3 regions of the Alteromonas macleodii ATCC 27126 genome follow, and region 2 is predicted to be linked to each of the others. Evidence: predicted binding sites of a transcription regulator. Region 2 holds the regulator's gene; each other region holds the start of a gene.

Region 1 (3,268 bases), 190 kb from region 2:
CACCGCCGCATCCAACACCTAGCTTAAACGCGATGTCTTCTTCATCTTCGTCATCGTAAACCGCGGTACGACTTACCCCGTCTGTCATTACTCGCTGGGCTTTTTTAACGATGTCACTTTCTAAGCAGCCACCGCTTAATATACCTAACTGATGCCCAGCGTCACTAAACAACATCATGGCGCCTGCTTTTCGATAGCATGAGCCTTCGGTTTTAAAAATAAAACCTAACACCCACTTATGCTTGTTTTTAAATGGAAGCCACTGGGCCAACAAATGGTTAACGTGATTACTCATAACTACCTCTACACCCGTTTAACCTGCTTATTGCTGTGATGCTGCTTGGGCAATAAATGCGGCCAATGTTGCTGGCTCTTGTGCCCCGGCTACGCCCTGATTACCAATGACAAAAGTAGGTACACTCTGAATACCACGCTGCATCCAAAGGGCTTCTTCCTCGCGCACTGCTTGCGCGTATTTTTCACTCTTAAGCGCTTGTTCAGCTTCAGACTTATCAAGGCCAACCGTTTGTGCCAACGCTACTAGAACACCTAGATCATTAATGTTTTTACCGTCTGTGAAGTAGGCATTAAATAAGGCCAGCTTCATTTCTTCTTCAAGGCCGTTTTCTGCAGCAAAGTGAATAAGCTGATGGGCCTTAAACGTGTTCTGCATGCGAGAGTCGTCAGTAAAGTTAAACGAAAAGCCTAATTGCTCGCCCGCTTCTACTAACCGCGCTCTGTTCTGCGCGCTTTGCTGTTCACTAATGCCGTACTTTTCCATTATGTGCTCGCGAAGGTTTTGCCCTTCTTCTGGCATATTGGGGTTTAGCTCGAACGGGTGAAACTTAATATCCACTTCAATGTTATCAAGGGTTTTAATGGCTTCTTGCAAACGCTGGTACCCAACAATACACCATGGACATACTACGTCAGAAACCATATTAACTGTTACAATCTGCATACCGCTCGCACTTTGTACACCTTGCTCACTTGCTGCCATGATAGGCCTCGCTTTATTGAATTTATGAAGATATAAGGGCTTAGATAAGGTTACAAAAAGAAACTTCAACCCCAAACTTCGATTATTTCGTCGCAGTTACATCAGTTTCTGCTGTGACTTTTGTTGTCGTGCCCATTGTGGTGCTGTAAAGCGTGGAAAGCTTTTCAAGGGCTGAGTGTGCCCATATTTCATAGCCTTTAGTGGAGGGATGAAAGCCATCTTCTGCCATCAAACCACTTTGCTGAATATCCGTCATAGTTCCGCCCACATTAAGTGCACTAACATATAATATGTCTGCGTTAGCCCGGGCTGTTACGCTATCAGCCAAAGCTTGGTTTAGTAACCACGCGCGGTAACCTAATAGTGCACGCAAAGGTTGCGGAAGCGCAGGAAAGCAATGAATTGGCGGTAGCGCAGTAAACAATATTGTTTCGCCCCCAAATTTATCTGACAGTAGCGTACTAATAGCATCGATGTTTTGTCGCCACCGTTTCAACGGTACAAATTTGGTCACGTCGTTAACACCAACAGAGACGAGCACCGACGAAAAGTGCTCGGCAGGCATTTCATGAAGAAGCTTGAGCACATCTTCACTTTTAAAACCTGTTTTAGCATTCAACGTCACTCGCGTTGGCCCATGCTTAACAAGGTTTGAGTACAGCAGACCTGTGAGTGCCCCCATTTGCGTCGTTGCACCAACACCAGCGGCAGCAGAATCGCCTATAACCAAAACGTTATTAGTTAATAGCAATTTACTATCGGCTGAGGTTAATACCCGCTCGCCGTCGGGCTCTGGCAGTACAGCGGTCTTCTTCCTCACCCACAATGCTTGAAACAAAATGACTGGAAGAAATAAAACAATTATCAGGTTTAACACCAAAACCTTGAAGTAGATCAAATCAGCCTCCTAAGCAATCCATTAAGCTTTAACCATCGAATTGAATTCGCGCCTAGTTATCTACATATAAGTGCAGAGCCAATATGACAATAATTGCCGTACAACAACGCCCCGTATCAACCATTACCAAATATGCGTTGAATGCTCCTCGCTATACCTCTTACCCTACTGCACTTAAATTTGAACCGCTACAAGATGACATACTTCCACAAGCACTTGCAGTGTCAAAAGCGCCGGCAGTAAGTCTCTACGTGCACATTCCATTTTGCAAAACGCTGTGCTACTACTGTGGCTGCAATAAAATGGTGACGCGTCACAATGAAAAAGCGGACGAATATTTAGATTACATAGAAAAAGAAATCCTGTCTAAGCGTTATTTAACTGACGGCAGGCGTGCAGTTTCTCTGCACTTGGGTGGCGGTTCACCCAGTTTTTTGAGCGAGACTCAGCATACTTATTTAATGTACCTGCTTAAGAAACACTTTACCTTTGAAGCAGGTGCTGAACTGTCAATTGAGTTAGATCCCAGAAATATCGATAAACACTATCTTCAAAACTTAAAATGTCTCGGCTACACACGCATTAGCTTTGGTTTACAAGATACTGATTACAATGTTCAGAAAACCATAAATCGCATACAAAGCACGTCTCACATTGCCGATTTAGTATTCGAGGCTCGGTCGCTGGGTTTCGACTCAGTTAACTTAGATCTAATTTATGGTTTACCAAATCAGTCAATTGAAACGTTCTCATCAACCATCGCCGCGACAAAAGCCATGATGCCAGATCGTATTTCGCTTTTTAGCTATGCACACCTTCCCGAGAGGTTCGCAGCGCAGCGTAAATTTGCTGAAGAAACACTGCCAAGTAGTGAAGAAAAAGCGGCGCTTTACAAGCTTGCCGTTAACAGCTTTACAAACATAGGTTATGAAATGATTGGTCTTGATCATTTTGCCTTAAGCAAAGACTCACTGGCTATTGCGAAAAATAAAGGCGAGCTTCACCGCAACTTTCAAGGGTATACCTTACGTGGCGACACCGACCTTATAGGGTTCGGCGTATCAGCCATTAGCACGGTAGGTAATGCCTTTGCGCAAAATGCTAAGGAGCTAAAAGAATATTACAGTCGGTTAGACAACCACCTGCCCAATGCTAAGGTTGGGCTGTCATTAAGTGTCGACGACCTTATTCGCAGAGACGTGATTTCTAGCTTAATGTGCAATTTAGCGGTAGACAAGCAAGCAATTGCCGACAAGCACCACATCATTTTTGATGAATACTTTGCTTCAGCCTTAAACAACCTTGAAGAACTTAAAGAAGACGGGCTTATCGAAACGACATCTCGGTATATTCGAGTGCCAGAGTCTGCT
Region 2 (3,268 bases):
TGTGGCGATTGCAGTGGGTAATGCCACAGACGTGGCTAAAACTGCCGCCGATGTGATACTGCTTGGCGATCAACTGCTTTCTGTACCAGAGCTTATTCGAACTGCGCATCAAGTGAAGCAAAAAATAAGGCAAAATATCGGCTGGTCGGTAGGTTACAACGTTTTGATCTTACCTTTCGCCGTATCAGGCCTACTTTCACCGTGGATGGCTGTTGTTGGTATGTCGTTAAGCAGTATCATTGTGGTCACAAACTCAACGCGACTTTTGAGCAAATAGCATGAGTATTATTTACGTATTAATTCCAATCGCCATCATCATTGTTGCCGTCGCTATCGTGATATTCTTTTGGGCGGTGAAAACCAATCAATTTGAAGATTTAGATCGCCAAGGTTATAGCATATTGTTTGACGATGATCTTCCGCCAGAAGAAAAAAAGCTAGCTGAGCAACGCAAGCAACTTCAAGACAGTAAAGTAGACAAAAGCCAAGCGCCACATGGAAGGGATTAACTACTTCTCTGCCTTTCTTATCGGCTTAGCCGGCGGAGTTCACTGTGTGGGAATGTGCGGTGGAATTGTCGCTGCGTTAAGGATGGTATCGCCTAAAGGCGCTTCAGCACTACCCTATACCCTCGCCTATAACATGGGACGTATAGTGAGCTATACCATCGCCGGAGCAATAACCGGGGCACTTGGAAAAATTGCAGCAGATTATATACCTCTTGCCAACTATGCCCTTTCCCTACTTAGCGGAATCATGTTGCTTCTACTGGCGTGTTATTTGGGTAAGTGGTGGACTGGCTTAACAGTGCTGGAAAATGCGGGTAAAGGCCTATTTTCCAAAGTCCAGCCGCTTTCAAAACGCTTTTTGCCATTTAAGACCCCTTTAAGTGCGTTGCCTTATGGTTTTATTTGGGGTTGGCTTCCTTGCGGTTTGGTGTATTCCACACTTACCTGGTCTCTCGCGGCGGGTAACGCGCTAGAAGGCGCTGCTATTATGTTCTTCTTCGGTTTGGGTACATTACCCACCTTGCTCGCTGCAAGCGCTGGTAGCCAATATATTGTTCAAAGTTTTCAACATAACCATTTTAGACAAATTATTGCAGTAATAATGGCAATATATGCAGCTTATCTTATTCATGGCGCAATCGTTTAAAAATGGGTGTATTATTGTCGGGTATTCTTTTAGAGAGCGTGCATTATGAGCAAAGGAAGCCAATTTTCTATTCACTGTCAAAACTGTAGTTTCAGTCACCTGTGTTTACCGGTGGCGTTAAACAAAACAGAAATCGAGTCTCTTGACGATATTATTGAACGCAAGAAGCCGCTTCATAAAGGTGACACGCTGATTCAAACTGGTGATAAATTCCGTTCTCTATTTGCAGTGAGAACCGGTTCATTCAAATCATTTGTGACTAATACCGAAGGTGAAGAACAGATTACCGGCTTCCACTTTCCTGGTGACATTATCGGTTTCGATGCATTAAGAGAGAACAAGCACCAAAGCTATACCTCTGCGTTAGAAACTGCCATGGTGTGTGAGCTTCCCTACGAGACCCTCGACGAAATGTCAGTGCAATTTCCAAAGCTACGTCACCAGATCATGAGCTTCATGAGCGCTGAAATAAAACAAGATCACGACATGATCATGCTTTTAAACAAGCGAACTGCAGAAGAGCGCTTACTGTATTTCATCTCACACCTGTCGCAACGCTTTGAAGAGCGTGGCTTTTCCCATAGAGAATTCCACTTAACCATGACGCGCAACGAAATTGGAAACTATTTAGGATTAACGATTGAAACGATTAGTCGTCTGTTAAGCCGTTTTCAAAAAGACAACATCATAAAAGTAGACGGCAAGCTTATTACTATTTTGGATTTCGATAGGCTAAACACCAAACTAGCGGCGCTTAACGGCCCTAGCGTTGTCTGCGGTTAGTCCTTTTTAAGTGTTAAATAAGGCGCGCACTAAGCGCGCTTTTTTGTAACCTGTGTTAGCCACTTATCTACCCTTTCAGCGCCACGCCGGTTGCTCCATATTCAATTAGGTAGGTTCACTCATGGTCGCCTCGTAAAATTCTTGATCTAAAACAACTTACGTTTTTCCCAATGTCGTTTATAGTTAGTATTAGAAAGCTTCGATTTCGACAGCCGCTACTAAGTTTCGTAGTTAGGGGGACGTTATGATTGAGTGTAAACGAATTCTGGCCGTGGTAGATGCCGAGCGCGATAACCAACCTGCACTAAGCCGAGCTTATGAACTCGCTTCAAAAACAGGCGCTTCAGTTACCGCAATGATGGTGGTATACGACTTATCTTATGATATGACGACCATGCTTAGCCCGGATGAGCGCGAGTCAATGCGCGATGCAGTTACAAAGGAGCATGCAAAATGGCTTGCCACCCACTTAAGAGAACAAGGATTCACTGAAACTGATATCGTTGTAGAATGGAATAATCGTGCGTATGAGTCGATTATTTACTACACCCTAAACAATCAGATAGATTTAGTGGTAAAGGCAACCAAAAAGCACGACGATCTTGCTTCTGTTATTTTCACCCCCACCGACTGGCATTTAATGCGTAAATGCCCTCGGCCAGTATTGCTCGTTAAAGAGCACGACTGGCCAGAAGGAGGAGAGATTATTGCTGCAGTAAACGTAGGCAGTGAAGACGATGAGCACGCCGCACTTAACGATAAGCTCACCCTCATTGCTAACGACTACGCCTCTTTATTGAAAGGGAGCGTAAATTTGGTCAACAGTTACCCTTCTACACCACTTAATATCGCCATAGAAGTGCCTGAGTTCGACCCCGATACCTATCACGACGCGGTAAAAAATCATCATTTAAAGGAAATGCGTAGTCACGCGTTAAAGTACGGTATTCCTGAGAACAAATGCGTAGTAAGAGAAGGCCTTCCGGAAAAGGTCATCCCGCAAGTGGCAAAAACACTGGATGCAGAGCTGGTAGTTATTGGTACCGTTGGCCGTGTGGGCATTTCAGCGGCCCTAATTGGTAACACTGCAGAACACGTGATCGACGAACTCAATTGCGATGTGCTTGCTATTAAGCCAGATGGATTTGTGTCGCCGTTGTCGGTGTAGTCTTTTTATCAGTACCGCATAGCCCGTGTTTGCCGTTACTTAGCGGCCAACACGGTATGTCACCAACAAATTTAACTTCACAAGCATGGTCTCGAAAAGCCGCTTTAATGTATAATGGTGGCTTTATAACAAACCAAGCTAGTTAATTATGAGTTTAGGCAC
Region 3 (3,268 bases), 250 kb from region 2:
TTGTTTCGGCACTCACTGGCCGCTTGCTCCGCAGATACAGTGCGTAAGTTATCGTCTATGTTTTCTATTCGAGTCTTCATATCTATAAGCATACTTTTCCTTTTTGCCTAAACTTGGTTAAAATAAGTAAAATCTAATATATTGATGTCAGCGTAATAAAACAATGTAAAATACAGGGATTCGTCGCATAAATTGGCAGGTCGGCAAAATGTCTTATACTTTAGTATAGTAAATGGCTAAATTGGTGCCGAAATACTTTACAGATAGAGAGTGCTTATGTCCGAGGATATGGTAATAGGTTCAGATGATATAATGGAACACGCTGCGGAAGCCGAGATCTTCCTAAAGCAATTCGCGAATAAAACACGCCTTATGGTGCTTTGTTCGTTGCTGAAAGAGGAAAAATCGGTAACCGAACTTCTCGAAGTTGTTAGCGTCTCGCAGCCAGTGATTTCTCAGCATCTTGCTTTATTGCGAGAATCAAAAATGGTGGCCACAAGAAGGGAAGGTCAAACTATTTACTACCGCTTAGCAGACGAGCGCGTCAAGCGTTTGATTGCTTTGATGTACGAATTTTTCTGCGAGTAATCTTCTTTTTGTATCCTAAGCTACAATGTCCGCCTTCAACAACGGACATTGTAAAGTTCCTAACTAAAAATCGCCAACAGTGACATTCTTCGGTTATTAATTTCCGTTTTTATTCAGTTGCTCGCAAAGCATAGGCACATAGCCTTCTTCAGATATTTTTTCACTTTCCACTTCAGGTCTATCAACCAATTCGTCGTGACTTAAATTGACTACTACGCTGTGCGCCGCCCAGTCGATACTTTCGATATCGCTAGGTAGAAGTGCGAGATGTTTGCCACCCGGAAGCCAGTTGTTGGTATCTACCACTAGCATGATTATCTTCCAGCTCTCGGTGTCAATGACGAAGTTACTGATGTGGCCAACGTTATCAGTGGTTGTAGCAACTTCATATCCACCAACTTCGCCCACTGCTCTTAGGTGGTTGGTGCTCTTTTTCGGGTTTTCAGTTTCAGACTCTTCAGCGCGCTGTAATTCGACCAGTTCATTTGGATGTGCGAACTCCCCCCAAGCTCCTGGTCCAATCCAATAGTATCCGTAACCAAAATATTTGAAGAGATTTTCTTCGTATTCACGTGACACAGGCTTATGTTCGTCAATAGAGGGGCTGTTTTTTAATGTATCAACTGTCATATTGATATGAACAGACTCACTATCTTCATCTAACTGTTTGACAGATATAGGTGATATCACCACTTTACGGCTAAGCGGTAGCCAAGTATTGGTATCTGCGACCAAGTAGCGAACAGTGAAAGTTTCGTCGTCGAAAAGGATATCGCGGATGCCGCCCACTTTGTCATCAAGGGCATGAATAGAAAAGTGAGTAAGCTGTTTTGAACTGATGATCATCGTTGCGCCTCCTTTGCATGGGCTCGTTTTTCAGAATGAAATGCATGATTCACTGCACATCACTCTGTATTACTACTAAGTGTAGACAGTCCTTAATGTTTCTTCATTTTGTTCTTGTCTGAAGTTGATTGAGATCATTTGTTCAATAACAAAAAAGCTCGCCGGAGCGAGCTTTTTAGTAATGCTGTAGCATTATGCTACATCGAATTCTTCATCAGAGTAATCTTCATCATAGTCTGACTGGTTACTCGCACTGCTGTGAAGGGTGTAGAAGTGCTTTTTGCCCCTTGCTAATCTGACGTATTTCGCCCAGGCTTTTTCTAGGTTATTGCTAGCTTCAACTTTACCTGTAACGAATTCGACGAAATGTCTCTCATCATCACTTTCAGGCGACAATTCGCCACTTTCAAGTCCTAGCAGTGTTTTGCCGTAGTGGGTTAGAAGATCGGCTTCAGTAATACTGAAGTCACCTGATTTACGAAAACCGTATGGAAACTTCTGACGGTCAATATAAGGTTTTGCAGATTGTCGAATAGCTAAACTTTTCATGTTGTACCCAACGTAATGTTTTGTTCAGCGCACTTTTAAGATAATTAAAAACGAAGATAAAACAAAAGATTTTTCTCTTATCAATAAAAAATTTTTAACGGTATAAAATCTAACACTAAATTTAAGATTGCGTTTGAAAAGTATACAGAAAGTGCGAGGGGATAACCTCAAGCGTGATATGCCTAAGTTTTTGAAATTAAAGTAAAATGTAAGTTTTTATTTATTGGCCCTGCAACGGGCGTCGCTATTACACGAGCGTAAATGAGTTGGACGTTAAAAGTCTATGAAAATCACTGATGGGAATAATCAAAAATTCTTGTCGCTACGATGATTAAAATTCGTTTTCTATTTTGTCGCTTAAGATAATAATTGAGGTGTGTTAACAACCCAGAGAAGTCAATGAGTAAAGACTATCGTTACCAGCGTGATGAATGGGACTCGGTAGAAGAGGAAGATTTTCACGCTAAAAAGCCAAATTCCAAACGTCAAAGTACTGTAAAGGAAAAGCAGAAGCGTGACCTGCAACGCCGTGACAAACAGCGTCGCCTGCACCAAGAAGAGTATTAATTCAGCGAGTTGGTGAAATTTTAATAAAGCGTACCGTTTATAGCGGTGCGCTTCTGTGCTTTTGTGTTTACTTGCCGTATTATCTGTGTCAATTTAGACCCACTTTGATTCGGTTGTACAATAAGCATGGATATACGCTTTCTCACCACCTTTATAGAGGTGGCAAAAACTCGTCACTTTGGTAAAGCGGCTGAAAACCTTTACCTTACTCAATCTGCAGTCAGTGCGCGCATAAAGCTACTTGAAGAGTATTTTCATACCACGCTTTTTATTAGGCAACGCAACAGTATACAGCTCACTCAATCTGGTGAGAAACTTCTGCCTTACGCTAGGCAATTATGCGCAACGCTAAACGAAGCAAAACAAGAGCTCCAAATTCAATCCTCTGAATATGTTGTTTGCGGCGCAACACAGCTGGCGAGCGAGCTGTTATTGCCTCAGATGCTCAGTCACCTACACAACTCGTTTCCCGATTGGTCAGTAAAGGCTGAAGTTCTTACGTTAGATACCCTTTCGCGACAATTGCACGAAAGGGTGACAGACTTATCATTCTCCACTGAACCGTTGAAATCTGAAGAAGTAAACAGTGATGTATTGCTAGAGCAGGATTTGGCGCTATATAGAATTGGACAAGCGTCTGAGACTATTGATGCAGCAGATTTTGTGGCTATTGATTGGGGAACTAAGGCAAGAGACTGGTTGCTTACTGCTTACCCTC

The links. Region 2 encodes FNR, which switches genes on or off when oxygen is low (the NO sensors DNR and NnrR bind a similar motif). Its sites were predicted from a motif close to TTGATCTAGATCAA; they were not measured.
Region 1: the regulator FNR is predicted to act here: its motif matches at 1,885-1,898, upstream of hemN (oxygen-independent coproporphyrinogen III oxidase).
Region 3: the regulator FNR is predicted to act here: its motif matches at 1,559-1,572, upstream of MASE_RS10985 (PRC-barrel domain-containing protein).

Annotation. Positions count from the first base shown of each region.
Region 1 covers NC_018632.1:2,517,807-2,521,074, forward strand. Annotated here, with positions in the region: gene MASE_RS10740 (XdhC family protein) at 1-295, opposite strand, end outside; gene MASE_RS10745 (DsbA family oxidoreductase) at 323-1,000, opposite strand; gene MASE_RS10750 (SGNH/GDSL hydrolase family protein) at 1,083-1,820, opposite strand; gene hemN (oxygen-independent coproporphyrinogen III oxidase) at 1,982-3,268, shown strand, end outside.
Region 2 covers NC_018632.1:2,327,853-2,331,120, forward strand. Annotated here, with positions in the region: partial or broken gene MASE_RS09845 (heavy metal translocating P-type ATPase) at 1-277, shown strand, start outside; gene ccoS (cbb3-type cytochrome oxidase assembly protein CcoS) at 279-509, shown strand; gene MASE_RS09855 (sulfite exporter TauE/SafE family protein) at 496-1,155, shown strand; gene fnr (fumarate/nitrate reduction transcriptional regulator Fnr) at 1,201-1,938, shown strand; gene uspE (universal stress protein UspE) at 2,183-3,106, shown strand; gene ttcA (tRNA 2-thiocytidine(32) synthetase TtcA) at 3,255-3,268, shown strand, end outside.
Region 3 covers NC_018632.1:2,574,011-2,577,278, reverse strand. Annotated here, with positions in the region: gene MASE_RS10995 (rhodanese-like domain-containing protein) at 1-92, opposite strand, end outside; gene MASE_RS10990 (ArsR/SmtB family transcription factor) at 277-588, shown strand; gene MASE_RS10985 (PRC-barrel domain-containing protein) at 685-1,434, opposite strand; gene MASE_RS10980 (MaoP family protein) at 1,627-1,983, opposite strand; gene MASE_RS20075 (hypothetical protein) at 2,383-2,550, shown strand; gene MASE_RS10975 (LysR family transcriptional regulator) at 2,677-3,268, shown strand, end outside.